DNA from 3 places in the Streptomyces sp. NPDC001594 genome. Region 3 is predicted to be linked to each of the others. Evidence: riboswitches for the same ligand, from Rfam matches in the RefSeq annotation. Region 3 holds a riboswitch; each other region holds the start of a gene.
The links. Region 3 has a riboswitch for cyclic di-AMP ahead of ACFY0O_RS20770 (transglycosylase family protein). Riboswitches for the same ligand answer to the same signal wherever they lie in the genome.

Region 1 (10,380 bases), on a different contig from region 3:
CAACCGCTAGCGGTAGGGGGCCCCGGTGCTTCCGGGGCCCTGGCCGGGCTCAGTCCAGCAGCTGGTCGCGCAGCCGCTCCCGCGTGGCCGGGGTGAGCCCCAGGCCGTCGGAGAGGTAGCGGTCGAGTCCGCCCCAGTGCGCGTCGACGGTCTCGTACGCGGCGAGCAGGTACTCGGGGCGGGCGTCGAACAGCGGCGCCAGCAGCTCCGTCACCTCCCCGGGCCGGGTCTCGGGCGTCTCGGTGCCGCGCAGCAGCCGGTAGCGGTTGTGCGGGGCGTTCGACTCCATGTAGTCCGCCACGATGGCGTCGCGGTCCACCCCCAGGGCGAGCAGGGTGACGGCGATCGACAGGCCCGCCCGGTCCTTGCCGGCCGCGCAGTGCAGGAGTGCGGGCACGCTGTCCTCGGCGAGGGCGCGCACCACCCGGCCGTGTTCGGCGGTGCGGTGGCGGATCATCTCGCGGTACGACTCCGCCATGCGGGCGGCCGCCCTGCCGTCGCCCAGCAGGGAGCGGAGCTGGTCGAGGCCGCCCTCGCGGACCGTCCGCCAGAACTCCCCGCCGTCGGCCGGGTCCGAGAGCGGGACGTTCACGTTGCGCACGCCCGGCAGTTCGACGTCCGGGCCCTCGACGGCCCGGTCGGCGGCGTTGCGGAAGTCGAAGACGGTGTGCAGGCCGAGGGAGGCGAGGAATTCTGCATCGGTTTCGGTGGCATGCGCCAGATGTCCGCTTCGGAACAGTCGTCCCGGCCTGACCCTCCGTCCGTCCGTGGTCGGCAAACCGCCCACGTCACGGAAATTGCGCACTCCGGTCATCTCGGGCGTGGGTTCGGGGTACGCGGGAAGGTCCTGCGGTATCTGCTGGGTCACGTGTTCTCCTCCGCGGTGCGCTGCGTGTCCGAATTGCTCTGGTTGGGACCAACTTGCCATAGGTGGACGAGAGATCGGGCCGAACTCCGTGAGCCAGATCATACGGTGACCGAGCGTGCCTGATCGCGGAACACGAATTCCCATGCGGGGAAGGTTGTTGGCGGTCGGGAATGGACGCAGGGTGACCGTAAATTCGTTGATCGGTCATACCTGCTATTCCGTCAGGGAATTCACCGCTTGTTGCCCGTGCCCCCGCTGGATTACCTTCGCGAGCGATCCGGGTGGACCGCCTAATCCTGCCGCCGCCCGGGAACCGCACCCGACCACGACGCGCGGCAGGAGCGGGGGAACCATGCAGGCCGCCGGGCCGGATCGAATCCGGCGCGGCTCGGGGTGAAGCCGTACCCGTACGGCCGGACATCTCCAGTCCGAACCCGACAGCTCACCTCGCAGGCGCCGGAGAGGAATTCGCCATGCCCGGAAAGGGCAAGCACCGCCGTCCGAAGTCCCGTTCCATATCCCGCGGCCTGGCCTTCGCCGGCACCGGGGGAGCCGCCCTCGCGCTGCCGCTGACCGGCGCCGCCGGAGCCCACGCGGCCGCCCCCGCCGCCGTGACCCCCGCCGTCGCGTCCGCCCAGGCCCCGGAGGCGTTCCGGACCGCCGCGCCCGCCGCGGCCCCGGCCGCCGCCCCGTCCGTCTACACGGTCGTCCCCGGCGACTGCCTCTCGGTCATCGCCGCCGAGCGCGGGCTCTCCGGGGGCTGGGAGCAGCTGTACGCCGACAACCGCGCGGCCGTCGGCGACGACCCCTCCCTCATCCACCCGGGCCTGCGCCTGACCCTCGGCGGGAGCGCCGGCCCCGCCGCCCCCAAGCCGGCTGCGGCCCCCGCCGAGGAGTCCTCGAGCGGAACTCCGGCGGCCGGTGAGGACGCCGCGGACCCCGCCCCGGCCGAGGAGGCCCCCGCCGCGTCGGGCGCCGCCGGCTCCTCGGGCGCCGCGCAGCGGAAGGGCTCCGCCGCGCCGGCCCGCGGAATGAAGCAGTCCGCCCCGGCCGCCCAGTCCGCCCCCGCGAGCGCCGCCGGATTCGTCGCCCCCGTCGGCGGCGGCATCTCCACCCAGTACCGCACCCCCGGCGCCATGTGGTCCTCCGGCTACCACACCGGCGTCGACTTCATCGCGAGCACCGGCACCACCGTCCGGGCCGTCGGCGCGGGCACGGTGGTTTCCGCAGGCTGGGGCGGTGCCTACGGCAACCAGGTCGTCATCCGGCACGCCGACGGCAAGTACTCCCAGTACGGCCACCTCTCCCAGCTGAACGTCTCGACGGGCCAGACCGTCACCGCCGGCCAGAGCATCGGCCTCTCCGGCGCCACCGGCAACGTGACCGGTCCGCACCTCCACTTCGAGATCCGCACGGGCCCCGCCTACGGCTCCGACATCGACCCGCTGGCCTACCTCCGCTCGAAGGGCGTCAGCGTCTGAGACCGCCCGGGCGGCGGAGCACCGACGCGCGCGGGGCCGGGGCCCGAGGGGGGTCCCGGCCCCGCGTGTACTTATTCCTTATCCCCCGCGTGGTATAGATCACGGTCCGTCAACCCCTCATTACGTTGGCGTAGGTTGGCGGCGGGGGTGAAGGATGGGTTCCCGTGGCAGCGACGAAGACGACACTCAAGACCATCGGCTCGTACGCGGCGATCGGGGACAGCTTCACCGAGGGCGTGGGGGACCCGGGACCCGGGGATTCGTATCTCGGCTGGGCGGACCGGCTCGCCGTACTCCTGGCGGATCAGCGCGACGAGCACGACTTCCGGTACGCGAACCTGGCGGTACGCGGCAAAGTCCTCGACCAGATCGTGGAGGAGCAGCTCCCGCGGGCCAAGGAGCTGGCCCCCGACCTCGTCTCCTTCTGTGCGGGCGGCAACGACATCATTCGGCCCGGCAGCGACCCCGACGACGTGGCGGAGCGCTTCGAGGCGGCCGTGGCCGACCTCACCGGCGCCGTCGGCCTCGTCATGATCACCACCGGCTTCGACACCCGGGGCGTGCCCGTCCTCAAGCACCTGCGCGGCAAGATCGCGACGTACAACGTCCACGTGCGCGCCATCGCCGACCGCTACGGCTGCCCGGTGCTCGACCTGTGGTCGCTCAAGACCGTCCAGGACCGCCGCGCCTGGGACGGCGACCGCCTCCACCTCTCGCCCGAGGGCCACACCCGCGTCGCGCTGCGCGCCGCGCAGGTCCTCGGCTACGAGGTCCCCACCGACCCCGACCAGCCCTGGCCGCCGGCCGCGCCGCGCGGCTCGGTGGACGTCACCCGGGACAACATCCAGTGGGCGCGCGAGCACCTCGTGCCCTGGATCGGGCGGCGGCTGCGCGGGGAGTCCTCCGGCGACAACGTCGAGGCCAAGCGCCCGGACCTGCTCCCGCTCTGACCCGGACGGCCGGGTCCGGCGGCGCGCCGGGCCCGGCCGGGCGGAATCCTGGGAAGCCGGTGCGCGTTGGGATGGTCGTGGGCGTCCCCCGCCCCACCCCACCCGCACTACCCAGGAGGCGCCTTGACCGGCTCCCTTCCCCTGCGTCCCCGGCTGCGCGCCCTGCGGCCCGAAGCCTTCGGCGCGGACCCGTCCGGTGCCCGGCTGGCGCGCATCCTGAGCTCGCCGAACTTCGCCGACGGCGTCTTCCAGAACCCGGTGGGGGCCCGGACCAGGCCTGCCGGCTCGATGCTGGAGTTCGCCAAGATCTACTTCCACAAGGAGCAGCGGATCCGGCGCAACCCCGGCGCGCCGATCCCCGTCTACCCCACCACCCTCGCCGAGCTGGCCAAGCCGCCGGCGAGCGGACTGCGCCTGACCTGGATGGGGCACTCCAGCGTGCTCGCCGAGATCGACGGCCGCCGCGTCCTCTTCGACCCCGTCTGGGGCGAGCGCTGCTCCCCCTTCCCCTTCGCCGGACCCAAGCGGCTGCACCCCGTGCCGGTACCGCTGGCCTCCCTCGGCGACGCCGACGTCGTGGTCATCTCCCACGACCACTACGACCACCTCGACCTGCCCACCATCAAGGCCCTGGCCGGCACCGGCACCGTCTTCGCCGTCCCGCTGGGCGTCGGCGCGCACCTGGAGCGCTGGGGCGTCGCCCCGGACCGGCTGCGCGAGCTGGACTGGAACGAGTCCACCGAGGTCGCCGGGCTCACCCTGACGGCCACCCCGGCCCGCCACTTCTGCGGGCGCGGGCTGCGCAACCAGCAGTCCACCCTGTGGGCCTCCTGGGTGGTCGCGGGCGAGCGGCACCGGATCTTCCACAGCGGGGACACCGGCTACTTCCCCGGCTTCAAGGAGATCGGCTCCGAACACGGCCCCTTCGACGCCACGATGATCCAGATCGGGGCCTACTCGGAGTACTGGCCCGACATCCACATGACCCCCGAGGAGGGCATGCGGGCCCACCTCGACCTCCAGGGCGGCGCCCCGTCCGGCACGATGCTGCCGATCCACTGGGGCACCTTCAACCTGGCCCCGCACCCATGGGACGAGCCCGGCGAGGGCACCCTGGCCGCCGCCGGGGCGGCGGGCGCCGCCGTCGCCCTGCCCATCCCCGGCCAGCCCTTCGAACCGGGCGCCCCCGAGGCCCCGGCCGCCCCCTGGTGGCGCCCCTTCGTGGCGGGCCCCCCGACCCCCGCGGACACCCCGCCCGCCCCCGCCACCCCCGCCCCGGCCCCGGCCCCGACGGCGGACCTCGGCGAACCGGAGGCCGTCGGCTCCTGACCTTCCGGCAGCGCGCGGGGAGCACAGGGCGCGCGGTACGCGTGGGCGGCCCGGGGCGGGAGCAGGCCCGTGGGGCGGCGCGCACGCCCCGACCTGCACGGGTGCGCGCGCTCCCGGCGCATTCGGGCTGTCGTGCGAGCGCTCCATCGGGAGCGGGAAGCAGGCCGCCGAAGTTCCCCAACTCGGCAACGGCCGTGGGAGCGTGCGGTCTAGCGTGGGTATCCGGTGATCAACACCGGGCCCCGGGAACTGGATCCGGGGGCCGGGCCCCACCTACCGAGGACGCCGATGTCCGGACTCCGCGCCGCCCGCCACGCCCCGTCGAGACACGCCGCCACGGGCCCCGGCCGGCAGATACGCCCCCAGCTGGTCCGTGCCGCCGTGCTGCCCACGCTCGCCGCCGGGCTCAGCGGCACCGCCGCGGTGATCTTCACCCTCCAGCTCGGCGGGGGCGCCGGACAGCGGGACGCGCGGCTGTGGCCGGTGCTCGCGGGCTGCGCCCTGCTGGCCGTCGGGGCCCTCGCCGCCGCCCTGCTGGGGGCCCAGCGCGCCGCCAAGGCCGTCCGGGACCGCTGCGAGGCGCTGCGGCGCTCCAGCATGCGCGGCCGCCAGGAGCTGCGGACGACCGCCGAGCGCCTCGAACGGGGCGAGCGGCCGGGACGCCCCGCGCGGACCGGCCGGGCCACCCCGCCGCCCGAGGCGCCCGGCCCAGCCCGGGTGGACGAGTTCTGGCTGCTGGCACAGGAGTTGCGCGGCGCGCGCGAGCAGGCCCACGAGGCGCTCGTACGGCTGGCCGCCCCGGCCGCGCCCAGCGACAGCGACCGCAAGGTGGAGGTCTTCGTCAACCTCGCGCGCCGGCTCCAGTCGCTGGTGCACCGCGAGATCTCGCTCCTCGACGAACTGGAGGACACCGTCGAGGACCCCGACCTGCTCCGGCAGCTGTTCCACGTCGACCACCTCGCCACCCGGATCCGGCGGCACGCCGAGAACCTCGCGGTGCTCGGCGGGGCCGCCTCCCGGCGCCAGTGGACGCGGCCGATCGACCTGAGCGAGGTGCTGCGCTCCTCGGTGGCGGAGGTGGAGCAGTACACACGGGTGAAGGTGGTGCCCCCGGCGGGCGGCACCGTGCGCGGGCACGCCGTCGCCGACGTGGTGCACCTGCTGGCCGAACTCGTCGAGAACGCCACGGTGTTCTCCGCCCCCGACACCGACGTCGTGGTACGTGCGGAGCGGGTCACCGCCGGAATCGCGGTGGAGGTCGAGGACCGCGGGCTGGGCATGCCGCCGCAGGAGCAGAACCGGATGAACACCCTGCTGGGCGACCCCGAGCAGGTCAGCGTCCGGCACCTGCTGGCGGACGGGCGGATCGGCCTGTTCGTGGTCTCGGCGCTGGCCCGGCGGCACGGGATCGCCGTCGAGCTGAAGTCCAACATCTACGGCGGGGTCCTGGCCGTCCTGGTGCTGCCCCAGGGGCTGCTGGGCGCCGAGGCCCCCAGCGCCGCCGACGCCCTGGGCGGCTCCCGCGCCACCTCCTGGGGCACGGCCGAGACCACCCCGCCCACGTCCTCGCCCATGACCCCGCCCCTGGAGCCGGCCCGCCTCACCGAGGCCCCGGCCCCCGGGCCGCGACGGGAGCCCGCGGCGCCCCCGCCCGGCGCGCTCGGCGCTGCGGCCGCCGGCACCGGCCGGGCCGCCGGGCCCGTGCGCGCACCGGATCCCTGGTGGCCCCCGGACCCGCGCCCCCCTCGTGCCGACGCCACCCCCGCCGGCCGGACGCCGGACACGGGACGGGCGGCGGACGGCCACGGCACTCCGGGCGCGGGCCGGCTCCCCGACCCCGGGCACACCCTCGACCTCGGCCTGGTCCCCGCCTCCCCCGAGGGGCTCGCGGCCCCGGCCGCCGAGCGCGGGCCGGTGTGGGCCCACCGGGAGGAGGCCGGCGGCGACGTGACGCGGCCGGAGCCCCTCCCGCGCCGGATCCCCGCCGCGCGCGCGGACCGCGACGACCGGCCGGCGCTGCCCCGGCGCCGGGCCCAGACGCACCTCGCCCCCCAGCTGCGCGAGGCCCCCGCCCCCCGCCGCACGGACGGGGACGCCGAACAGCCCGTGCACGACCCCGGGCTGATGGCGGCCTTCCAGCGGGGCTTCGGCCTCGCCCAGTCCTCCGAGCAGCAGACATGACCCCCCGCGTGAACACCCGCACGAACCCCAGCAAGGAGCACACCCCCATGGCCGGCGAAGTGGCGACACAGACGCAGACGCAGACACAGGCGCAGGCGCAGGCGCAGGCGCAGACCAAGACCGGCAGCCTGTCGGACCTCGACTGGCTGCTCGGCGGACTGGTCCAGCGCGTCCCGTACACGCGCGCCGCGGTGCTGCTGACCAACGACGGGCTGGTCACCTGCGTGCACGGCCTGGACTCCGACAGCGCCGACCACATGGCCGCCCTGGCGTCCGGCCTGTACTCCCTCGGCCGCAGCGCCGGCGCCCGCTTCGGCGACGGCGCCGAGGTCCGCCAGGTCGTCGTCGAACTCGACACCGCCCTCGTCTTCGTCTCCGCGGCCGGTTCCGGTACCTGTCTGGCCGTCCTCGCGGACCGGGAGGCCGACGCGGGCGTGCTCGGCTACGAGATGGCCATGCTGGTCAAGAGCGTCCGGCCGTACCTCGCGGCCCCGCCGCGCCGCCCCGTTGCCGTCGCCGACGCCGAAGCCGGGCGATGAGGGCCTGGGCCAGGGGGACACGGGGATCCGGGGCCGGGGGGCCGCGCGACACGCCCTGGCTGGACGACTCGGCCGGCCGGGTGATGCGCCCCTACACGGCCAGCGGGGGCCGTACCCGGCCGGCCGTCGCCCTCGACCTGCTGTCGCTGGTGTGCGCCACCGGGGTCCGGCCGCGGGTCCCGCTCGGGGCCGAGCACGTCCTCGCCCTGCGCTGCTGCGCCGCCGCGCCGGCGGTGACCGTCGCCGAGGTGGCCGGCCAGCTGCGGCTGCCGGCGGTGGTGGTCAAGGTGCTGCTGTCCGACCTGATGGAGTACGGGGCCGTGCGGGCGCAGGCACCGAGGTTCCCGGGCGGCGGCGGGTCCTTCGCCGCCGACGACCAGACCCTGCTGAGGGCGGTGCTCGATGGCCTGCGTCGCCGGCTCTGAGGCCCCGGCCCTGCCCGCGACCCTGAAGATCCTGGTCGCGGGCGGGTTCGGGGCGGGCAAGACCACCTTCGTGGGCGCGGTCAGCGAGATCGAGCCGCTGTGCACGGAGGAACTGCTGAGCGGGATCGGCGCGGCCGCCGACCCGCTCGACGGGGTGGAGGCCAAGGCGGCGACCACGGTGGCCCTGGACTTCGGCCGGCTCACCCTCGACGACCGGCACGTCCTCTACTTGTTCGGCACGCCCGGACAGCAGCGCTTCTGGTTCCTGTGGGAGGAGCTCTGCGCGGGCGCGCTCGGCGCCGTCGTCCTCGTCGACACCCGCCGCCTCGCCGACTGCTTCCCCGCCGTGGACTTCTTCGAACGGCGCGGCATCGGCTTCGTGGTCGCCGTCAACGAGTTCGACGGAAGCCACCGCTACACGGCCGAGGAGGTCCGCGAGGCGGTGGGGCTCGGCCCGCAGGTGCCCGTCGTCCGCTGCGACGCGCGCCTCACGGGCTCCGGGACCGGGACGCTGGCCGCCCTGGTCCACCACCTGCTGACCACGGCCCGGCGCTCCGCCGGGCCCGGTCCGGCAGTCCAGCACGCCTACGCACACCACTCCGCACCGGGGGAACCGCCATGAACCGCTACGCATCGACCGGACATCTGCTGCTCACCCCCGTGGACCGGGAGGCGCCCGCACGGGTGGTCCGGCTGCGCGAGATGAACCTGGGGGAGCGGGTGGACGCCGAACTCGACGCCTTCGCCCGCCGGGTCGCGCAGACCCTGGACGCCCCGTACGCCGGGGTCAACTTCGTCGGCGAGGACCGCCAGTTCTTCGCCGGACTGCACCACGGCCCGGACGCGGCGGCGAGCGGCTACCCCGCGCGGGTGCTGCCCCGCGACCACGGCTACTGCCCGCACGTGGTGGTGCGGGGCCGGGCCCTGGTCCTGGAGGACGTACGGGACTTCGCCCGCTTCGCGGGGAACGCCGTCGTGGACGAGAGCGGGATCCGCTCCTACCTGGGGGCGCCGCTCACCGACTCGCGGGGCACCGTCCTCGGCACGGTGTGCGCGGTGGACGTCGTGCCCCGGCGGTGGGGGCTGGCGGGTCTGACGACGGTCAAGAACCTCGCCGCCGAGCTCGCCGAACGGCTCCGGGAACGCGGGGAGCGTCCCGCCTGAGGCACCCCCGCCCGGGGCCGCCCCGGCCGGTCAGCGCAGGAAGGCCGTGATCCGCTGCCGCAGCGAGGCGGCGTCCAGCCCGTGCGCGGCGGTGTGCTCCTCGATCGTCCCGAACCGGCGCAGCTCCGCGCGGCCCACCCCCAGGGGCAGCACCCGGTGCGGGACGTCGAGCAGCGCCTGCCCGGCGGCCGCCGCCGAGGTCCCGGCGAGGTACGGCTCCACCAGGACCACGTCGGCCGAGGCGCGGGCCACGGCGGCGCGCAGGGCCGTGTCGTCGAAGGGGCGCACGGTGGCCGCGTACAGCACGGTGACGTCGAGGCCCTCGGTCGCCGCGAGGACGCCGTCCAGCATCGGGCCGACGGCGAGCACCACGCCCGCGCGCCCCTCCCGCACGGTCCGGAACCGCGGCCCGCCGGCCTCCGGGCGCGGGAGGGCGTTCGACATCTGGGAGAGCCGGACGTAGACCCGGTCGTCCCCGGCGGCGTACGCGTGGCGCAGCAGGGCCTCCGCCTCGTCGGGGTGGCCGGGCACGTGCACGGTCCAGCCGTCGAGGGTGTCCAGCAGGGCCACGTCACCGGGGGCCATGTGGGTGTAGCCGCCGGCCGGCCAGTCGTAGCTGGCGCTGGAGCTGACCAGGACCCCGCCCGTGTCCTGGTGCCCGAAATCCAGTTTGACCTGCTCGAACGGCCGCTCCACCAGGAAGCTGGCGAAGGTGTGGACCACCGGCCGCAGCCCGGTGAGGGCCAGCCCGCCGCCCACGCCGACGAGCAGCTGCTCGCGGATCCCGACGTTGATCACCCGGTCGGGGTGGCGCCGCTGCGCGGGCCGGAACCCGTCCATGGTGATCTCGGCGAGCACGAGGGCCAGCCGGGGGTCCTCGTCGAGCAGTCGCGACGTGACCGAGATGAACCGCTCCCGCATCGTGTCCATGGCGTATCCCCCTCAGAACTTCTTCTCGACGCGGGCGACGACGGCGTGCGGCCGGCCCGGATGCGGTGTGGTGAACGCGGCGTGCAGGGCGGCGTGGTCGCGGCCGTCGACGGTGGCGGTGCTCCAGCCGGCGGCCTCGAAGCGGGAGGCGATCCCGCCGCGCCAGCCGTGGGTGGCGGAGTCGTTGTCGACCACCACGGTGTGCAGGGCCTCCAGCCCGGCCGAGCCTGCGTAGGCGATCGCCTCGTGGTTGCTGCCCTCGTCGAGCTCGGCGTCCCCGATCAGCACCCACACGGCGGGATCGTGGAGCCCCTGCGCCCGCAGGCCGAGCGCGCTGCCGACGGCGAGGGGCAGGCCGTGCCCGAGGGAGCCGCTGGCGATCTCCACGCCGGGGACCAGGACGCGGTCGGGGTGGTGGCCGAGGGGGGAGTCGAAAGTGCCGAAGCCGGGCAGCCAGTCCACGGGGAAGAAGCCCTTGGCGGCGAGCACGGCGTAGTACGCCATCGGCCCGTG
Region 2 (10,380 bases), on a different contig from region 3:
GCAGGTCCTCGGCACGTACTGCCTGGGGGGCACCCTGACCTCCCGTCTGGACAAGGTGCTGCGTGAGGAGAAGGGCTACACCTACGGCGTGCGCGCCTTCGCCCAGGTGCTGCGCTCCACGGCCGACGGCAAGGGCGCCTCGATGCTCGCCATCAGCGGCTCGGTGGACACCCCCAACACCGGTCCGGCGCTGGAGGACCTGTGGCAGGTGCTGCGCACCCTCGCCGCCGGGGGCCTGACGGACGCCGAGCGCGACGTGGCGGTGCAGAACCTGGTGGGCGTGGCCCCGTTGAAGTTCGAGACGGCCGCCTCGGTCGCCGGGACCCTGGCCGACCAGGTGGAGCAGGAACTGCCGGACGACTACCAGGCGCGGCTGTACGCGCGGCTGGCCGAAACCGGTACGGCGGAGGCCACTTCGGCGGTCGTGAGCGCCTTCCCGGTGGACCGTCTGGTCACCGTCCTGGTGGGCGACGCGGCGCAGATCGAGGAGCCGGTGCGGGCCCTCGGGATCGGTGAGGTCGCGGTCGTCGCCAACTGACCGGCGGCCGGCCGGCAACTGGCCGGTGGTCGACCTGCCTTGAAGGGGCCCGGCGGGACGTCCGCCGGGCCCTCTTTGTCCGTTTGGTGGTGTGGTTTCAGGTATGCGGTGTGGCGTACGCAACAAATCCGGTCGTCTGTTTGGCGATCGACTGATGATCCGCCTAGCGTCAGGCGTGCTGTCCGTCAGTTGTGCCAGCCGCACCCGCGGCACCGGACAGCGATCGCCGAGTCCCCGTCAGGCGCGAGCCTGGGGAGCCGGGGACCCACATCAGTCCCTGGGGTGAATCGGACCGCCTCGCCAGAGGGGGCCCGTAGGAGACCTTCCTGCTCCGAACCCGTCAGCTAACCCGGTAGGCGAGAGGGAAGGAAAGGATCACCCCCGCCATGGCGTTTGGCAGTCGTGCAGCCGGTTCCGGTAAGCACCGTGGTTCGAGCCGTATGAGCCGCAAGACCGCCGGCTACGCCGGTATAGCCGCCCTCGCCACCACGGGCGTGGTCGGCACCCTGGCGGCCCCGGCCTTCGCCGCCGACTCCCACGGGGGCCCGTCCCTCGAGGACACCGGCGCCCTGAACGCGATCGTCGTCGCCGACGGTCTCCAGGACGACATCCAGGTCCAGGCCGAGACCCAGCAGACCGCCGCCGAGTCCGTCGCCGCCCAGGCGCAGGCCGAGGCCGACGCCAAGACGCGCGCCGCCGAGGCGAAGCGCATGGCCGAGGCCAAGGAGAAGGCCGAGCGCGAGGCCGCCGAGAAGGCCGCCCAGGAGGAGGCCCGCAAGCGCCTCAACACCTTCGTGGCCCCGGTGGACGGCTCCTACGTCAGCACCCAGTACGGCGCGGGCGGCGGCATGTGGTCCTCCGGCAGCCACACGGGCATCGACTTCCACGCCGACGAGGGCACGTCCGTCCACGCCGTGGGCGCGGGCACCATCGTCGAGGCCGGCTGGGGCGGCGCCTACGGCAACAACGTCGTGATCCGCCACAACGACGGCACCTACACCCAGTACGGCCACCTGATGTCGCTGAGCGTCTCGGTCGGCGAGACCGTCACCGCGGGCCAGCAGATCGGCCTGTCGGGCTCCACCGGCAACTCCAGCGGCCCGCACCTGCACTTCGAGGCCCGCACCGGCGCCACGTACGGCACGGACATCAACCCGCTGGCCTACCTGCGCCAGCACGGCGTCGGCATCTGACCCGACCCCCGCTTCCCGTTCGCGCAAGGCCCCGGCTCCCCGAGCCGGGGCCTTCCGTGTTTTCGTTTCGAATTTCCGGGCTTTCTCGGAAATCCCCGCCTGTTGCAATAGAGTCGCAGGGGCGGCACGGTCGATCGGAACGAAACCCAGCGGAGGTCCGGCCTTGCGTATTCCGGCGCACGCGGTGTGCACAGCCATTCGCGACGATATCGTCTCCGGTTTCTTCGGGCCCGGCGGCCGGCTGACCGAGGAGGTGCTCGCCCGCCGGTACGGGGTCTCGCGGGTGCCGGTGCGCGAGGCGCTGCGCACGCTGGAGTCCGAGGGGTTCGTCACCACGCGGCGGCACGCGGGGGCCTGTGTGGCGGAGCCGGGCGAGCAGGAGGCCGAGGACCTGCTGGAGCTGCGGACGCTGCTGGAGCCGCTGGCGGCGGCCCGTGCGGCCCGGCGGCGCACCGACGCGCACCTGAAGGTGCTGCGGGGCCTGGTACGGCTGGGCCAGCAGCGGGCCAGGCGGGGGCAGGGGGAGGATCTCAGGGCGCTGGAGACCTGGTTCCACGAGACCCTGGCGCAGGCCTCCGGCAGCCCGGGGCTGATCGCGCTCCTCACCCAGACCCGGCGCAAGATCGCCTGGCTGTACGAGGCGGGGACCCCGGGCCGGCCGGTGGACTGCTGGGCGGAGCACGGCGCGGTGGTGGACGCCGTGGCCCGGGGCGACGCGGAACGCGCCCGTGCGCTGGCCGCGCTCTACGCGGAGCGGACGGCGGGGGTTTTCCGGCTGCGGGTGAGGAGTTTGCAACCTGCCGTAAACACGGGGAGTGGCCGGAATTAACGCGGGGCGCGTATGAAAGGGCGGGGGGTGGCGGAATTCCGCCCCGAATGGAATCGGGCGTGATTTCCGGCCGATTTTCATCGGGGGTTGCGGGGGGCTTTTCGGTGCGGTGCCGGCCGGTCGGGGCCCGGGAAACGCCGAAGCCGCGGCTCCCGGGGTGGTGGGGGCCGCGGCTTCGGTGAAGGGTCGGGTCAGACCGTTTCGGGGAGTTCCTCCAGGCCCTCCGCCACCAGCTTCGCGAGCCGGTCCAGCGCGGCCTCCGCGCCCTCGGCCTCGGACGCCAGGACGATCTCCTCGCCGCCCTGGGCGCCCAGGCCCAGGACCGCCAGCATCGACGCGGCGTTGACGGGGTCGCCGCCCGCCTTCGCGATGGTCACCGGGACGCCGGAGGCGGTCGTCGCGCGGACGAAGATCGAGGCGGGACGAGCGTGCAGGCCCTCGGCCCAGCCGACGTTGACGCGGCGCTCTGCCATGGTGATGCCCTTCAGGTTCTGGAGGTTGTCTAGACCAGTCTCTCACGTCACCCGGAATGGTCGGACCGACCTTCGGCCCGATCCCGCCGCCGTTCGGCCCTCCTCAGCTTTGCACTGATTCGCCCCCGTGCGCCTCATTCCCGGACCACGTGCCGTCCGGCCTGTCGGAGCCGCCCGGCCACCTGGCCGGATCTTCCCCTTACCCTGGCCCCATGACCATCGCGTCGGACCCCTCGTACCCGGCCCACTGGGAAGCGGACGTCGTGCTGCGCGACGGCGGCACCGCCCGGATCCGCCCCATCACGACCGAGGACGCGGGCCGCCTGGTCAGCTTCTACGAGCAGGTCTCGGACGAGTCGAAGTACTACCGGTTCTTCGCCCCCTACCCCCGCCTCTCCGACCGCGACGTCCACCGGTTCACGCACCACGACCACGTGGACCGCGTCGGCCTCGCCGCGACCATCGGCGGGGAGTTCATCGCCACCGTCCGCTACGACCGCATCGGCCCCGACGGCCGCCCCGCCTCCGCCCCCGCCGACGAGGCCGAGGTGGCCTTCCTCGTCCAGGACGCCCACCAGGGCCGCGGGGTCGCCTCCGCCCTGCTCGAACACATCGGGGCCGTGGCCCGGGAGCGCGGCATCCGCCGCTTCGCGGCCGAGGTGCTGCCCGCCAACACCAAGATGATCAAGGTGTTCACGGACGCCGGCTACCAGCAGAAGCGCAGCTTCGAGGACGGCTCCGTCCACCTCACCCTCGACCTCGAACCCACCGCCGAGTCCCTCGCCGTCCAGCGCGCCCGCGAACAGCGCGCCGAGGCCCGCTCCGTCCAGCGGCTGCTCGCCCCCGGCTCGGTCGCGGTGATCGGCGTCAGCCGCTCCGGATCCGGGGTCGGCGCCGCCGCCCTGCGCAACCTGCGCGACGGCGGCTTCCACGGGCACCTCTACGCCGTCAACGAGGCCCGGGCGGCCGGGATGGAGGGCGACCTGCTGGACGGGGTGCGGGCCTACCGCACCGTCGCCGACATCGGGGCCCCCGTGGACCTCGCCGTGATCGCCGTCCCCGCCGAGCGGGTGCCGGACGCCGTCGCCGCCTGCGGGGAGCACGGGGTGCAGGGGCTGGTCGTCCTGTCGGCCGGGTACGGGGAGAGCGGCCCGGAGGGCCTGGACCGCCAGCGCGAACTGGTCCGCCAGGTCCGCTCGTACGGGATGCGCCTCATCGGGCCGAACGCCTTCGGGGTGATCAACACCGCGCCGGACGTGGAGCTCAACGCCTCCCTGGCCCCCGCCCCCGCCACCGCGCGCGGGCGGACCGGACTGTTCACGCAGTCGGGGGCCATCGGCATCGCCCTGCTGTCCGGGCTGCTGCGCCGCGGGGAGGGCCTGTCCTCCTTCGTGTCCGCCGGCAACCGGGCGGACGTCTCCGGCAACGACATCCTCCAGTACTGGTACGAGGACGGGTCCACCGACGTGGCCCTGATGTACCTGGAAACCCTCGGCAACCCGCGCAAGTTCACCCGCCTCGCCCGCCGCACCGCCGCCGTCAAGCCCGTCGTCGTCGCCCTCGGCGGCCGCCACACCCCCGCCGGACACCTCGTCCCCGGCACCCGGCTCCCCGAGGCCACCGTCTCCGAGCTGCTCCGCCAGGCCGGCGTCATCCGGGTCCACACCGTCACCGAGCTCGTCGACGCCGGGCTCCTGCTGGCCGGCCAGCCCCTGCCGGCCGGGCCCCGGGTGGCCATCCTCGGCAACTCCGAGTCCCTCGGCGTCCTCACGTACGACGCCTGCCTGACCGAGGGGCTGCGGCCCTCGCCCCCGCTGGACCTGACCACCGCCGCCACCCCCGAGGACTTCCGCACCGCCCTCACCGCCGCCCTGGCCTCCGAGGACTGCGACGCCGTCGTCGTCACCGCCATCCCCTGGGTCGGCGAGCGGGCCCTGGCCGACGACCTCGCGGAGGCCCTGCGCGAGGCCGTCGCCGAGGTCCCCGGCAAACCCGTCGCCGTGGTCCACGTCGAGCTCGGCGAACTCGTCGAGGCCCTCTCCGCCGCCCGGGCCACCGGCCCGGCCGCCACTCCCGGGCCCGCCACGCCGCCGCCCGCCGCCCCCGCACCCCACGACCGCACCCCGGACCCGGCCCGCGCCACGGCCCCCGCTCCGGCCCCCGCCCCCGCCGGGCGGATCCCCGCCTACCCCGCCGCCGAGCGGGCCGTGAAGGCCCTCGCCGAAGCCGTCCGCTACGCCCAGTGGCGCCGCGCCAACGCCGACGCCGGGCACGTCCCCGAGTACGAGGACATCGACGAGAGCGGCGCCGCCGACCGGCTCGCCGCCCTCCTCGCCGGGGTCGCCGAGGGCGCCGCGCTGACCCTGGACGAGCTCGACGCCCGCGAGCTCCTCGCCCGCTACGGGATCCGCGTCCTCCCCGTCCTCCCCGCCCCCAGCGCCGACGCCGCCGTCCGCGCGGCCCGCGTCCTCGGCTACCCCGTCGCCCTCAAGACCACCGCCCCGCACCTGCGCCACCGCGCCGACCTGGGCGGCGTACGCCTCGACCTCACCACCGAGGCCGAGCTGCGGCGCTCGTACGAGGAGCTCACCGAGGCCCTCGGCAAGCCCGCCGAGCTGCTGCCCGTCGTCCAGTCGATGGCCCCGCGCGGGGTGGACACCGTCGTCCGCGCCGTCGTCGACCCCGCCGCCGGCGCCGTCCTCTCCTTCGGGCTCGCCGGGGTCCCCTCCGAGCTGCTCGGGGACACCGCGCACCGGCTGGTCCCCGTCACCGACCGGGACGCCGCCGGACTGGTCCGCGCCCTGCGCGCCGCGCCCCTCCTCTTCGGCTGGCGCGGCAGCGACCCCGTCGACACCCCGGCCCTGGAGGAACTGCTGCTGCGGCTGTCCCGGCTGGTGGACGACCATCCCGAAGTGACCGGAATCTCCCTGGAGCCGGTCGTCGTGGCCACGGAGGGCCTCACCGTGCTCAGCGCCACCGTCCGTGTCGCCCACCCGCCCGCACGGACCGACCTCGGACCGCGAACCCTGCCCAGCTACTGACCGCCGGGCAGGTAGGGGGACCCCGGACGGGCCTTAGGATGGACCTCATGGCGAAATCCGGTACGACGACCCAGGGGCTGCGCGCGGCGATCGAGCGCAGCGGCTACTACCCGGCCCTCGTGGCCGAGGCCGTGGAGGCCGCGGTGGGCGGCGAGCCGGTCTCGTCGTACGTGGTCCACCAGGAGACCACCTTCGACTCCAACGAGGTGCGCCGGCACGTGACCGTGCTGGTCCTCACCGACAACCGGTTCATCGTCAGCCACACCGACGAGCAGGCCGCCGACGCCGGGTCCCCCTCCCCGTACGCGACCACCTCGACGGAGTCGGTCAAGCTCGGCTCGATCTCCTCGGTGGTGCTCAGCCGCGTCGTCGCCAACCCGGAGTCCTACACGCCCGGCCAGCTGCCCCGCGAGGTCGTCCTGACCATCGGCTGGGGCGCGGTCTCGCGCATCGACCTGGAGCCCGCCGCCTGCGGCGACCCCAACTGCGACTCCGACCACGGCTACACCGGCAACTCCACCGCCGACGACCTCAGCCTGCGCGTCAGCGAGGCCGGCGACGGCCCCGAGACCGTCCGCCAGACCCTGCTCTTCGCCCAGGCGCTCTCCGAGGCCACCGCGGCCACGACCCGCTGATGTCGTACTCCGTGCCGCCGAACTGGCAGGACGACCCGGAACTCCTCGACCTCGCCGGCGCCCCGGTCCCGCACTACGGCACGGGCTCCCTCGCCGACCTGCTGCCGACCCTGGCGGCCGGCCAGGGCGTCCCCGGGCTCACCGCCGGGATCGCCGAGCTGACCCCGGCGGACCGCAACTGCGTCTTCCTCGTCGACGGCATGGGCTGGGAGCAGATCAAGGCCCACCCGGAGTACGCCCCCTTCCTGACCTCCCTCCTCGCGAGCTCGCGCGGCGGCACGGGCCGTCCGGTCACCGCCGGCTTCCCGGCGACCACCGCCACCTCCCTCGCCTCCGTCGGCACCGGCCTGCCGCCCGCCCGGCACGGCCTGCCCGGCTACGCCGTGCGCAACCCGGCCTCCGGCGAGCTGATGAACCAGCTCCGCTGGCACCCGTGGACCCCGCCGAAGCCCTGGCAGCCGTACCCCACGGTCTTCCAGCTCGCGGACGCGGCCGGCGTGCACACCGCCCAGGTGTCCGCCCCCAACTTCCAGAGCACCCCGCTCACCCAGATCGCCCTCAGCGGCGGCACCTTCCACGGCCGGATGACCGGCGAGGAGCGGATGGACCTCGCCGCGATCCAGCTCGCGGCCGGTGAGCGCTCCCTCGTCTACACGTACTACAGCGAGCTCGACGGGGCCGGACACCGCCACGGCGTGGACTCCGACGCCTGGCGCGGCCAGCTCATGTACGTGGACCGGCTCGTGCAGCGGCTCGCCGAGCAGCTGCCGCCGCGCACCGCGCTCTACGTGACCGCCGACCACGGCATGGTCGACGTCCCCTTCGACGAGGACTCCCGCATCGACTTCGACGAGGACTGGGAGCTCGGCGCCGGAGTCGCCCTGCTCGGCGGCGAGGGCCGCGCCCGGCACGTCTACGCGGTGCCCGGCGCCGAGGCGGACGTGCTGACCGTATGGCGCGAGGTGCTGGGCGACCGCTTCTGGATCGCGAGTCGCGAAGAGGCCCTGGAACTGGGCTGGTTCGGGGCGCCGGGGGAGTGCGACGAGCGGGTCCTCGGCCGGATCGGCGACGTGGTCGCCGCCGCCCACGCCGACGTGGCGATCACCGCCTCCCGCAACGAGCCCAACGAGTCCGCCCTCACCGGCATGCACGGCTCCATGACGGCGGCGGAACAGCTGGTCCCGCTCCTCGAAGTCCGCACCTGACCCGCTGTCGCCCCGCCCCTCCTCCCCACCCCCGCCCCATGACCCGAAAGGTCCCGTACTTCCCATGCCCGAGCTGGTGTTCTTCTCCGGAACGATGGACTGCGGAAAGAGCACACTGGCTCTCCAGATCGGCCACAACCGCTCCGCCCGGGGCCTCCAGGGCGTGATCTTCACGCGTGACGACCGGGCGGGCGAGGGCAAGATCTCCTCCCGGCTCGGCCTGGTCACCGAGGCGGTCGAGGCGGCCGAGGGGATGGACCTGTACGCCTACCTGGTGGAGCTGCTGTCCAAGGGCGGCAAGGCCGACTACGTGATCGTGGACGAGGCGCAGTTCCTCGCGCCCGAGCAGATCGACCAGCTGGCGCGCATCGTCGACGACCTCGACATGGACGTCTTCGCCTTCGGCATCACCACCGACTTCCGCACCAAGCTCTTCCCCGGCTCCCAGCGGCTGATCGAGCTGGCGGACCGGCTGGAGCAGCTCCAGGTGGAGGCCCTGTGCTGGTGCGGGGCCCGCGCCACGCACAACGCCCGCACGGTGGGCGGGGAGATGGTGGTCGAGGGCGCCCAGGTTGTGGTCGGCGACGTGAACCGCCCGGCGGAGGAGATCGGTTACGAGGTCCTGTGCCGCCGCCACCACCGCAAGCGGATGACGAGCGCCTCGGCCCACGCGGGCGCCCTCTCCCCGGACGTCCTGCCCGTCAACCACGCCTGAACCGGGGCGGCCGCGGCCGGACTTCCGCAACTCGCCACGACCTGCCCGCTCGGCGGGGCCGGGTGTGAAGGGCCCGTCCTACGCTTCGTGAGGTGACGACCGCAGCCGCGCCCGTTCCCGTCCTCACCCACGACGCCCTGCTGGTGCTCCTGCTCCAGTTGGCGCTCCTGCTGCTCCTCGCCCTCTGCCTGGGCCGGCTGGCCGCGCGCTTCCGGATGCCCGCGATCGTCGGAGAGCTCTGCGCGGGGGTGCTCGTCGGCCCTTCCCTACTCGGGCACCTGCTGCCGGGCCTCGCCGCCCGGCTGCTGCCGGAGCGGCCCGAGCAGATGCACCTCCTCGACGCGGTCGGGCAGCTCGGCGTCCTGCTCCTCGTCGGGATCACGGGCATGGAACTGCGGCCCGGCCTCGTCAGACGCCGCGGCGCCACCGCCGTACGGGTGAGCGCCGCCGGTCTGGTCCTGCCCCTGGGGCTCGGCGTCGCCACGGGGTACCTGCTGCCCGGCTCGCTGCTGCCCGCCGGGACCGACCCGACCGTGTTCGCCCTCTTCCTCGGCGTGGCCCTGTGCGTCAGCGCCGTCCCCGTGATCGCCAAGACCCTGCTGGACATGGACCTCCTGCACCGCGAGGTCGGGCAGCTGACCCTCGCCTCCGGGGTGATCGACGACGTCGTCGGCTGGTTCCTGCTCTCCGTCGTCTCGGCGATGGCCACGTCCGGGCTGACCGCCGGCCGGCTCACCGCCGCCCTGCTGTACCCCGTGGGCGTGGTGCTGTTCGCCCTGCTGGCGGGGCGGCCCGCCGTCCGGTTCGCCCTGGGCGCGGCCGGCCGTTCGCCCGAGCCCGGGCCGACCGTCGCCGTGGCGGCGCTGGCCGTGCTGCTCGGCTCGGCGGGTACGCACGCCCTGGGCCTGGAGCCGGTCTTCGGGGCATTCGTGGCCGGGGTGCTGATCGGCACCAGCGGCCGGCTGGACCGGGAGAAGCTGGCCCCGCTGCGCACCACGGTGCTGGCCTTCCTCGCGCCGCTCTACTTCGCCACGGCCGGGCTTCGGATGGACCTGACGGCGCTGGCCGGGCGGGAGGCGGCGGCCGCGGCCTGCGCGGTCCTGGCCGTGGCCGTCCTCGGCAAGTTCGCCGGGGCCTATGCCGGGGCGAAGCTGAGCCGGCTCAGCGGCTGGGAGGCCCTCGCCCTGGGGGCCGGCATGAACTCCCGCGGGGTGATCGAGGTGATCGTGGCGATGACGGGCCTGCGGCTCGGGATCCTCGGACCCGAGACGTACACCGTCGTCATCCTCGTGGCGATCGTGACCTCGCTCATGGCGCCGCCCCTCCTGCGCCTCGCCATGGCCCGCGTGGAGGACGAGGCGGACCCGGAGCCCCGCCGGGTACCGGCTCCGGGGGCCCCGCTCTGACGGGCCCGGACGATCAGCCCAGCGGGCCCGCGATCGCCGTCAGGGCGGCGAGGTGCCGGCGGTAGCCGCCCAGGCCCTGCTCCGTCAGCCGCAGCCAGGTCCGCGGCCTGCGCCCGACCCGCCCCTTCTCCACGGCCACCCAGCCCTCCTCCTCAAGCCGCGTGACCTGCTTCGACAGCGCGGAGTCGGTGATCTCCACGAGGTCGCGCACGGCGGCGAACTCGGCCTTCTCCACGGGCGCGAGCACTGCCACGATCGACAGCCGCACCGCCGACGACAGCAGCGGGGCGAGGCCGTGGCGGGGGTGCGTACCCGCGGGGGTCTGCGCGCTCATGCGGCCCGCGC
Region 3 (10,380 bases):
TCTACAAGGAGCTGGAAGGCCTGCTGTCCCCGTACGTGATGGACAACAAGGTCCTGAGCGCGCACACCGACCAGCAGTACGTCCGCGAGGTCTACGTCAACGCCACCGCCGGCGACTCCAAGGCCGGCCAGCAGGCCGTCGTCGACGCCCTCGGCAAGAACCCGGCGATGACCGTGGCCACGCAGCAGGACATGCGCAACGAGATGGGCGGCATCATCAACACGATGCTGAACATCATGTACGGCCTGCTCGGCATGGCGCTGATCATCTCGGTGCTCGGCGTGGTCAACACCCTGGCCATGTCGGTCTTCGAGCGGACCCAGGAGATCGGCATGCTGCGGGCGATCGGCCTCGACCGCGCCCGGGTCAAGAACATGATCCGCCTGGAGTCGGTGGTGATCTCGCTCTTCGGCGCGGTCCTCGGCATGGGCATCGGCCTCTTCCTGGCCTGGGCCGTGGGCTCCACCCTCACCAAGTCGGTGCCGAACTACGAGCTGGTCCTGCCCTACGGCCGGCTCGGCGTCTTCCTCCTGCTGGCCGCCGTCGTCGGTGTGCTGGCCGCCATGTGGCCGGCCCGCAGCGCCGCCCGGCTGAACATGCTGACCGCCATCAAGACCGAATAGTCCGGGGCGGGAAAAGGGACGCGCGAGGGCCCCGGGGCGACCTGCCCCGGGGCCCTCGCGCGTCTTCGCGGCGTACGGGCCTACGCGCCGCCCCAGACCCGGGCGCGCAGCGGCATCCCCGAGGCGCCGCCGCCGCCCGGCTTCACGGCCAGGATCTGGTTGACCCCCAGGCGGGCGTGCTCGAAGCCCAGCGCCGAGGCCGCCATGTACAACAGCCAGACCCGGGCGCGGCCGGGCGAGGTGAGCCGTACGGCCTCGTCCCAGTGCTCCTCCAGCCGGGCCACCCAGGCCCGCAGGGTCAGCGCGTAGTGCTCGCGCAGCGCCTCCACGTCGCGGACCTCGAAGCCGGCCTTCTCCAACTCGCCGACGGTGGAGCCGACCGGGGAGAGCTCGCCGTCGGGGAAGACGTAGGCGTCTATGAACTCGTCGATCTCGTACGCGGCCTCGTCGGGCTCCGGCGGCCGGCCGATCTGGTGGTTGAGCAGACGGCCGCCCGGCGCCAGCAGGCCGTGCAGTATTCCGGCGTACTCGCGGTAGCGCACGGAGCCGACGTGCTCGGCCATGCCGATCGAGGAAATCGCGTCGTACGGACCGTCCTTGACGTCCCGGTAGTCCTGGACGCGGATCTCGATCCGGTCGGTCAGGCCCTCGTCGGCGATCCGCTTGCGGGCGTAGGCGGCCTGCTCGGTGGAGAGGGTGACACCGGTGACCCGGACCCCGTACTCGCGGGCGGCGTGCAGGGCCATCGAGCCCCAGCCGCAGCCGACGTCCAGCAGCCGCCGGCCGGGCTTGAGCGCCAGCTTGCGGCAGACCAGGTCCAGCTTGTCCCGCTGGGCCTCCTCCAGGGTGCCGCCATCGGTCCAGTAGGCGCAGGAGTACACCATCGAGGGGCCGAGGACGTGCTCGTAGAACTCGTTGCCGACGTCGTAGTGGTGGCTGATGGCGTGCCGGTCGCGGCTCTTGGAGTGGATGATCCCGCCCTGGCGGGCGGCCTCCTCCGGCGGCGGGGCGGGCCGGGTCCAGGGGCGGGCCAGGGTCACGAGCTCCCGTACGGCGGCGCGGGTCGCCGGGTCGCGCAGCAGGGCGGCCGTGCCCGCGGCGCCGGAGGCGCGCGCGGGGAGGTGCGGGCGCAGCGCGGCGAGCTTGGCCAGGCCGTTGCGGGGGCGGCGGGCGGGGACGGGCGCGGCGGCGGGCTCGCGCTCCCAGACCAGGCCGGCCACCTTGTCCAGCGTCTCGAACAGGTCGCCGTCGACGGTCAGGTCGCCCGCCACCCAGGCGCGAGCGAGGCCCAGTTCGCCGGGCTTCCACAGCATGTGGCGCAGGGCGCGCCGGTTGTGGAGCACCAGGGCGGGTCCGGCGGCGGGGCCGGCCTCGCTGCCGTCCCAGGCACGTATGCGGACGGGCAGGGGGGCGCCCAGCAGGGTTTCGGCAAGGGCTGCCAGCCGCGGCGCGGCGTCGGTCATCGAGGCACCTCCAAGGTGTCAGACCAACCGGCTACCCATTCCGGAGGAGCGCCATTCGCCGCCGAATCACACCTGGACCGCACCTTGAGCGCACCTTGACCGGGGCACGCCGAAGGGGCCGCCCGCACCACGGATGGCGGGCGGCCCCTTCGGGGTCGTGCTCAGGAGACCGGCGTCAGCGCCGGGGTCAGGCCTTGGCCTTCTCGGCCGGGGCGGCGGCCGGAGCCGGCGCCGGCTTGGCGGCCTCGTAGAACTCCTCGCGCGGGGTTTCGAGGGCGCCGAGGGCGACGACCTCACGCTTGAGGAACATGCCGAGGGTCCAGTCCGCGAAGACGCGGATCTTGCGGTTCCAGGTCGGCATGGCCATGCCGTGGTAGCCACGGTGCATGTACCAGGCGAGACGGCCCTTGAGCTTGATCTTCATCTTGCCCATGACGATCATCGCCACGCCCTTGTGGAGGCCGAGGCCGGCCACCGCACCCTTGTTGGAGTGCGCGTACTCCTTCTGCGGGAAGCCCCGCATGCCGGAGACCACGTTGTCGCCGAGGACCTTGGCCTGGCGCAGCGCGTGCTGGGCGTTCGGCGGGCACCAGGCGTTCTCGACGCCGGCCTTGCGGGCGGCGACGTCCGGGACCTGGGCGTTGTCGCCGGCGGCCCAGATGTAGTCGGTGCCCTGGACCTGGAGGGTCGGGGCGGTGTCCACGTGGCCGCGCGGGCCGAGCGGCAGGCCGTAGCGGGCCAGCGCCGGGTTCGGCTTGACGCCCGCGGTCCACACGATGGTGTTGGAGTCGACCTCGAGGCCGTTCTTCAGCACCACGTGGCCGTCCACGCAGGAGTCCATGGAGGTGTTGAGGTAGATCTCGATGCCGCGCGACTCGAGGTGCTCCTTGCCCCAGGTGCCGAGCTTGGGCCCGACCTCGGGGAGGATCTTGTCGGCCGCGTCGACCAGGACGAAGCGCATGTCCTCGCGCTTGATCGTGGTGTAGTACTTCGCGGCGTCGCGGGCCATGTCCTCGACCTCGCCGATCGTCTCGGCGCCGGCGAAGCCGCCGCCGACGAAGACGAAGGTGAGGGCCTTGCGGCGGACGTTCTCGTCCGTCGTGGACTCCGCCTTGTCCAGCTGCTCGAGGACGTGGTTGCGCAGGCCGATGCCCTCCTCGACGCCCTTCATACCGATGCCCTGTTCGGCCAGGCCGGGGATCGGGAAGGTGCGCGAGACGGCGCCGAGCGCGATCACCAGGTAGTCGAAGGGCAGCTCGTACGCCTCGCCGACCAGCGGCGTGACGACGGCGACCTTGCGGTCCTGGTCGATGGTGGTGACCCGGCCGGTGAGAACCTCAGCCTTGGGCAGCACGCGTCGCAGCGGGACGACGACGTGCCGAGGCGAGATGCTGCCTGCGGCCACTTCGGGGAGGAAGGGCTGGTAGGTCATGTACGAGCGCGGGTCGACGACCGTGACGGTCGCCTCGCCGTAGCGCATCTTCTTCATGATGCGCTTGGCTGCGTACAGGCCTACGTACCCACCTCCTACAACGAGGATCCTGGGACGCTCCGTGGTGCTCATGAGATGAGTATCCAGCACCCCAAGGGGTGATGCTCGTGAGCCCCTTCACAAGGAGCTGGGACACCTCTGCTACACTGCGCGCCCCGCGTGACCCAGATCATGGCGCACAACGGGAACCAGAGGGTATCGGGATTCGTTGTTCACCCGCCCTGAACTGGCCTCCAGGCCCCCCACCGGACTGGACCACCGGGTTTCGTCCTTACCTCTGATACGAAACCCGTAGCGGCCGCGCATCGCACAAACAGGTGCTGAAACGACCCTGCGACCCTCAAGAACCCCTCGAACAACCCTCTTGTTGACCCGAGGGACGCTTTTTCCTTGTGAAGAACTTCACGAACTTGGTTCGCGGGAGGGCCTTTTCGGCCTCCCGGGAGCCCCGCACCGGCGTCGCACTGCCCCCACACAGCTCCCGCCCCGGGCGTGCTCCCCCGCCCCACCAGCCACTCATCGGGCGGAACGCGATATTCGCGCGCCACAGCCCCGCACGACGGGCGCCTCAGGAACGCCCTCGAACGGCTCGAGGGGGCGTCCGGATCCGGACGCCCCCTCGTGCACCCGCACCGGCGGACCGGTCAGGCCACGGACCAGGCGATGCCGTCCAGGATGTCGTGCTCGGAGACCACGACCTCGGCGGCACCGGTGCGCTCCATGATCGCGAGCAGGACCAGGGCGCCCGCGCCGATCACGTCGACCCGCCCCGGGTGCATCACGGGGATCGCCGCGCGCTCGGCGTGGGTGGCGGTCAGCATGCGCCCGCTGATCTCGCGGACCTGCTCGTAGGAGATCCGGGAGTGGTGGATGCGCTCGGAGCGGTACTCCGGCAGCTCCAGGGCGATCGCGGCGACCGTGGTCACCGAGCCCGCCAGGCCCACCAGGGTGCGGGCCTCGTCCAGCGGGACGGTCTCGGCGGCCAGGTCCAGGGCCGCCTCGATGTCGGCGCGCATGGCGGCGATCTGCGCCCCGGTCGGCGGGTCGGTGACCTCGCCGTCCACCACCAGGTGGCGCTCGGTCATCCGGACGCAGCCCACGTCGACGGAGCGGGCCGCCCGCACGTGCTCCTCGCCGACGACGAACTCGGTCGAGCCGCCGCCGATGTCCACCACCAGGAAGGGCCGCTCCAGGGCCGTGTCGCCGGTGAGCTCCTTGGTGGCGCCGGTGAAGGAGAACTCCGCCTCCTGGTCCCCGGAGATCACCTCGGGCTCCACGCCCAGGATGTCCAGGACGCCCCGCACGAAGTCCTCGCGGTTCTCGGCGTCACGCGAGGCCGAGGTGGCCACGAAGCGGACCCGCTCGGCACCCAGCTCCTTGATCACCGCGGCGTACTCGCGGCAGGCCGCGAAGGTGCGCTGGAGCGCCTCCGGGGCCAGCCGGCCGGTCTTGTCCACGCCCTGGCCGAGCCGGACGATGGTCATCCGGCGGTCGAGCTCGACCAGCTCCCCGGTGGCCGGGTCGCAGTCGGCGACGAGGAGGCGGATGGAGTTCGTACCGCAGTCGATGCCGGCGACCCGGGTCATGCGGACCCCTCTTCCTTCACCCCGTCGGAGCAGGGGGTGACGCAGGCGCCCTTGGCCCACCACTCCGGCAGCATCGCGAGGGCCTCGTCGCCGAACGGGTTCACCCCGGGGCCGGCCGCGAGCGAGTGGCCGACCAGCACGTGCAGGCACTTCACCCGGTCCGGCATGCCCCCGGCGCTCGGGAAGCCCTGGAGCACCTCGATGGCGTCGCGGCGCTGGATGTAGTCCTCGTGCGCCTTCCGGTACGCGGCGGCGAGCTCCGGGTCCTCGGCGAGGCGGGCCTGCATCTCCTTCATCACGCCGTTGGCCTCCAGCGTGCCGATCGCGGAGGCCGCGCGCGGGCAGGTGAGGTAGTACAGCGTGGGGAAAGGGGTGCCGTCGGGGAGGCGCGGGGCGGTCTCGACGACGTCCGGCTGGCCGCAGGGGCAGCGGTGCGCGATGGCGCGCAGCCCGCGCGGGGGGCGGCCGAGCTGCTGCTCGAACGCCTCGATGTCGGCGGCGGTCGGCTCGGTCCGGTCGGTCTGGGGCGGGGGCGTCTGCATGCCTGGAGGAAGTCTCTTCGTTCGGTCGTACGGGGCGGCCGCCTGCGGTCGCCCGTACGTGACGGTCGTGATGGGTGGGCCAACGGGTGGGTCAGTCGCCGGGGCGGTCGGCCTTGTCGACGCCGTCCCAGACGTTGGAGTACCAGGGGCGGTCGGATCCGCTCTGGCCGCCGCGGCGGTGCTCCGCGGCCGCGGCCCCGGGGTCGGTCATGATGTAGCCGATCTCCCCCGGGCGCACGAAGTGCAGGTGCCTGCGCGCCTGCTGCTCCGCGTAGGCGGGGTCCTGCCAGCGCGCCTTCTCGTCGCGGAGCTGCTCCAGGCGCTTGCGCGCGGTGGCGGCGGCCCGCTGCTGGTCGGCGATCTCCGAGCGCTGGGACACGTACTGGCGCATCGGGTAGGCGAGGGCGACGACCAGCGTACAGAGCACGAGCACCAGTAGCGCCGCCCGGCCGGTGAGCCGGCTGCGGCGCACGACCCGGCGGGACTGCGAGCGGTAGACGTGGGCCGCGGTCCGCTCCCCGAGCTGCCGGAGCCTGGTCGCCGTGGAGAAGGTGGAGAACCGGTCCCGGTTCCCGGCCATTGATCCGCCTCCCCTTGTACGCGCTACGCAATACGTCCCCGCACACGGTACGGGACCGAGTGCGGGGACGTAGGGAGGCTAGGCGAGGACTCAGCCCTTGAAGCGCGGGAAGGCGCTGCGCCCGGCGTACACCGCGGCGTCGTCGAGGATCTCCTCGATGCGCAGCAGCTGGTTGTACTTGGCGACGCGGTCCGAGCGGGCCGGGGCGCCGGTCTTGATCTGGCCGCAGTTCACCGCGACGGCGAGGTCGGCGATGGTGACGTCCTCGGTCTCGCCGGAGCGGTGGGACATCATGCACTTGAAGCCGTTGCGCTGGGCCATCTCGACGGCGTCGAGGGTCTCGGTCAGCGAACCGATCTGGTTGACCTTGACGAGCAGGGCGTTCGCGGAGCCCTCCTCGATGCCGCGGGCCAGGCGCTCGGGGTTGGTGACGAAGAGGTCGTCGCCGACGATCTGGACCTTGGAGCCCAGGCGGTCGGTGACGGTCTTCCAGCCGGCCCAGTCGTCCTCGAACAGCGGGTCCTCGATGGAGACGAGCGGGTACGCGGAGACGAGCTCCTCGTAGTACTCGGTCATCTCGGCGGCCGAGCGGGACTGGCCCTCGAACTCGTACTTGCCGTCCTTGTAGAACTCGGACGCGGCGACGTCGAGCGCGAGCGCGATGTCCTTGCCCGGGACGTAGCCGGCCTGCTTGATGGCCTCGATGATGAGGTCGAGCGCGGCGCGGTTGGACTCCAGGTTCGGGGCGAAGCCGCCCTCGTCGCCCAGGCCGGTGGAGAGGCCCTTGGTGTGCAGGACCTTCTTGAGGGTGTGGTAGACCTCGGCACCCCAGCGCAGGGCCTCGGAGAAGGACTCCGCGCCGATCGGCGCGATCATGAACTCCTGGATGTCGACGTTGGAGTCCGCGTGCGAACCGCCGTTGAGGATGTTCATCATCGGAACGGGCAGCAGGTGCGCGTTCGGGCCGCCGAGGTAGCGGAAGAGCGGGAGGTCGGAGGCCTCGGACGCGGCGTGCGCGACGGCGAGGGAGACGCCGAGGATGGCGTTGGCGCCGAGGGAGCCCTTGTTCTCGGTGGCGTCCAGGTCGATCATCGCCTGGTCGATCAGGCGCTGCTCGGTGGCGTCGTAGCCGACGAGCTCCGGGCCGAGCTGCTCGATGACGGCCAGGACGGCCTTCTCGACGCCCTTGCCCAGGTAGCGGTTGGGGTCACCGTCGCGGAGCTCTACGGCTTCGAACGCTCCGGTGGAGGCACCGGACGGAACTGCAGCACGGCCGGTGCTGCCGTCGTCGAGGCCCACCTCGACCTCGACCGTGGGGTTGCCTCGGGAGTCCAGGATTTCCCGGGCTACGACGACGTCGATGGACGGCACGAGCATCTCCTTCTGGGATGTGACGCTGGGTGTGCGGTGGCGTGGGGCCTGGGACGGCCTTCGCCGACTAGAGCCTAACCGGCTCCGGGCGGTCGGCCAGCCGACCGCCCGGGTCCTGGGACGAAAAAGGGGCCGAATACCCGCCTTCCAGGACATAGGACCCTGGAAATCGGGCCGGACGTGCGGCGGCGCGGCCCGGACGCGACGACGCCCGGCGCGCAAGGGATGCGCGCCGGGCGTCGGTGCCACGGGCCGTGCGGGGGTGCCGCCCGGATGCCGCACGGATGCGGCTCAGGGTGTTACGCCGGAGTTCAGCTGAGCTTCAGCTTCTGACCCGGGAAGATCAGGTCGGCGTCCTTGACGGTGTCCTTGTTCAGGTCGAACAGCTTCTCCCAGCCGCCCTTGACGCCGTTGGCGTCGGCGATGGTGCCGAGGGTGTCACCCTCCTTGACCGTGTACGAGCCGTTGCCGGTGGCCGGGGTCTCGGCCTTCGGGGTCGACGGCTTCGACGGGGCCGGCTTGGACGGGGTCCAGTTGCCGGAGCCGGAGCCGGTGCTCTTGGTCTCGGTGTCGGCCTTCGGGGTGGAGGGCTTCGCCGGGGCGGGCTTGGCCGGGGCCGGCTTGGTCTCCGGCTTCGGCTTGGCCGGGGTGGTGGTCGAGCCGCCGCCGTTGTAGGCGGAGTTGGACAGGCCGACGCCGCAGGACGGCCAGGCGCCCTTGCCCTGGCCCTTGAGGACCTTCTCGGCGATGGCTATCTGCTGCGACTTGGTGGCCTGGTTGGCCTGCGCGGCGTACGCCTTGCCGCCGTACGCGGCCCAGGTGGAGGCGGAGAACTGGAGACCGCCGTAGTAACCGTTGCCGGTGTTGATGGACCAGTTGCCGCCGGACTCGCACGAGGCGACCTTGTCCCACTCCGAGACGGTCGCGGCGCTGGCGGAACCGGCCGCCATCAGCGGGGCGGCGACGGCGACACCGGCGACACCGGCGAGCGTGACGATACGGACGGCCTTGGAGCCGCGGCGGTGCTTGCCCTTGCCGGAAAGCAGCATGGAGTTCTCCTCACCGACGCCTTCGAGGTGAGCTGTCGGGTTCGGGCGGATGAGTTGCCCGGCCGCGCAGTTGCGCGTCTTCACCCCAAGCCGGTACGCGGGCCGTCTCTCAACGGCCTTTCCCGGCAACTACCTTGGTTCCCCCGCTCCTGCCAACGGCGCTTGCGCGACGACTGTTCCCTCCGGCCGCCGGCAGGATTCGGCGATGCGGTCGAAGGAGCTCGCGGTGGCGAGCGACTCAGAAGGTAGACAGGTCTCTCCCCGATGTTCAACGTGTGATTTTGGGGAGAAACCGGCCTACTTGCGTTCCGGGAGGGCGCGTTTGCGCAGGTCGGGGCGGGGTTTGCGGAAGTTCCGGAATGAGACACGCCAGTTGTCCGGAAGAGATGCATGTCTCACTTGCCGATAACGGACATTCAGCCCGTAACGGCTGCCCGAACTACCCCTATTTCTTGGTTAGATCCAGGTTCTGGCCGGGCTTGATGAGGTCCGCGTCCTGGCCGATGACCTGCTCGTTGGCCTGGTAGAGGGCGGTCCAACCGCCCTTGAGGCCGTTGGCGTCCGCGATGGCCGCCAGGCTGTCGCCCGGCTTCACCGTGTACACGGGCTCCGCGGCGGCGGCTGACGCCGCGCCAGGGGCCGCGGGCACCTCGAGGGCGGCCGGGCCGCGGTGCTTGCCGTTGCCCCCGGAGGCGTCTGCGGAGGGCGAAGGAGCGGGCGTGGCGCCCGGGGTGGCCGGGGCCGTCGGGTCGACCGGGGCGGTCGGGGTGCCGGGGGCCGTCGGAGTGGCCGGGGTGCCCTGGTTGTTGGAGTTGCCCGGGTTGCCCTGACCGTTCTGGTTGCCCTGGTTGCCCGTGTTGCCCGTGTTGGCCGGGTTGGCCGGGTTGGTGGTCGGGGCGGTGGGGCCCGTGGTCGGGGTGGGCGGCACGGAGTAGTCCGGCTCCGGCATGACGGGCAGTCCGCTGGTGGCTCCCAGCGGGTAGTCCGGCAGCACGCCGGGGCCCGGGGTGCCGGGGGCCGGCGTGGGCGCCCCGAAGTCCGTGGAGGGCTTGTCCTTCCCGGTGGACGGCACCGAGAAGTCGGGCCGGGCCGGGCTGGGGCCGACCGGGCCGGGGGTCTTGGAGGTGCCGGTGTCCACGTCGGGCTTCGGCCCGTTCTTCGACAGCCCCGCCGAGGCGGAGCACAGCGGCCACGCCTCGGGGCCCTGGGAGTCCAGCACCCGCTCGGCCACGGCTATCTGCTGCGAGCGGCTGGCGAGGTCGGGGCGCTCCGCGAACTCGAGGCCGCCCGCGTTCTTCCACTGCTCCAGGGTGAACTGGAGTCCGCCGTAGGCCCCGCTGCCGAAGTTGGCGCTCCACGTGCCGCCGCTCTCGCAGTCGGCGACCTTGTCCCACGTCGCGGTGTCGGCCGCGCTCGCGCCGGTGGCGGCGAGCAGCGGCAGGGCCAGCGCCGAGCCGGTGACTCCGGCGGTGACGACGATGGCGGGGACCTGACGGGGTCGTCTGTGGCGGCCGTTCCCGGGAAGCATGAGCCTGCACCTTTCGTATAACGGCGGGGTAACGGCAGAACCTAGCCTCCTTCGAACGGATGTCACAAGTTCGGCCGAAGACTGAATTCCGGTCAGTTCCGCCGCCCCGGGGGCCGGTGCGGGGCCGTCGTCGGCGCCTCGGCGCG

Region 1: linked by a shared signal. The riboswitch ahead of ACFY0O_RS15870 (peptidoglycan DD-metalloendopeptidase family protein) and the one ahead of ACFY0O_RS20770 (transglycosylase family protein) in region 3 are both predicted to bind cyclic di-AMP.
Region 2: linked by a shared signal. The riboswitch ahead of ACFY0O_RS17825 (M23 family metallopeptidase) and the one ahead of ACFY0O_RS20770 (transglycosylase family protein) in region 3 are both predicted to bind cyclic di-AMP.

The regions. Positions count from the first base shown of each region.
Region 1 covers NZ_JBIAVB010000007.1:3,444-13,823, reverse strand. Annotated here, with positions in the region: gene ACFY0O_RS15880 (aspartate aminotransferase family protein) at 1-10, shown strand, start outside; gene ACFY0O_RS15875 (tyrosine-protein phosphatase) at 50-814, opposite strand; cyclic di-AMP (ydaO/yuaA leader) riboswitch at 1,146-1,337, shown strand; gene ACFY0O_RS15870 (peptidoglycan DD-metalloendopeptidase family protein) at 1,342-2,349, shown strand; gene ACFY0O_RS15865 (SGNH/GDSL hydrolase family protein) at 2,514-3,299, shown strand; gene ACFY0O_RS15860 (MBL fold metallo-hydrolase) at 3,423-4,628, shown strand; gene ACFY0O_RS15855 (sensor histidine kinase) at 4,917-6,809, shown strand; gene ACFY0O_RS15850 (roadblock/LC7 domain-containing protein) at 6,806-7,348, shown strand; gene ACFY0O_RS15845 (DUF742 domain-containing protein) at 7,432-7,773, shown strand; gene ACFY0O_RS15840 (ATP/GTP-binding protein) at 7,751-8,395, shown strand; gene ACFY0O_RS15835 (GAF domain-containing protein) at 8,392-8,937, shown strand; gene ACFY0O_RS15830 (transketolase family protein) at 8,968-9,867, opposite strand; gene ACFY0O_RS15825 (transketolase) at 9,880-10,380, opposite strand, start outside.
Region 2 covers NZ_JBIAVB010000008.1:124,486-134,865, forward strand. Annotated here, with positions in the region: gene ACFY0O_RS17820 (M16 family metallopeptidase) at 1-538, shown strand, start outside; cyclic di-AMP (ydaO/yuaA leader) riboswitch at 753-912, shown strand; gene ACFY0O_RS17825 (M23 family metallopeptidase) at 925-1,731, shown strand; gene ACFY0O_RS17830 (GntR family transcriptional regulator) at 1,895-2,560, shown strand; gene ACFY0O_RS17835 (HPr family phosphocarrier protein) at 2,752-3,033, opposite strand; gene ACFY0O_RS17840 (GNAT family N-acetyltransferase) at 3,246-6,074, shown strand; gene ACFY0O_RS17845 (DUF5998 family protein) at 6,122-6,709, shown strand; gene ACFY0O_RS17850 (alkaline phosphatase family protein) at 6,709-7,914, shown strand; gene ACFY0O_RS17855 (thymidine kinase) at 7,979-8,629, shown strand; gene ACFY0O_RS17860 (cation:proton antiporter) at 8,722-10,035, shown strand; gene ACFY0O_RS17865 (winged helix-turn-helix domain-containing protein) at 10,049-10,369, opposite strand; gene ACFY0O_RS17870 (hypothetical protein) at 10,366-10,380, opposite strand, start outside.
Region 3 covers NZ_JBIAVB010000010.1:86,020-96,399, forward strand. Annotated here, with positions in the region: gene ACFY0O_RS20735 (ABC transporter permease) at 1-623, shown strand, start outside; gene ACFY0O_RS20740 (class I SAM-dependent methyltransferase) at 704-2,086, opposite strand; gene ACFY0O_RS20745 (NAD(P)/FAD-dependent oxidoreductase) at 2,274-3,650, opposite strand; gene ACFY0O_RS20750 (exopolyphosphatase) at 4,223-5,164, opposite strand; gene ACFY0O_RS20755 (DUF501 domain-containing protein) at 5,161-5,706, opposite strand; gene ACFY0O_RS20760 (septum formation initiator family protein) at 5,798-6,286, opposite strand; gene eno (phosphopyruvate hydratase) at 6,377-7,663, opposite strand; gene ACFY0O_RS20770 (transglycosylase family protein) at 7,969-8,706, opposite strand; cyclic di-AMP (ydaO/yuaA leader) riboswitch at 8,709-8,877, opposite strand; gene ACFY0O_RS20775 (transglycosylase family protein) at 9,152-10,234, opposite strand.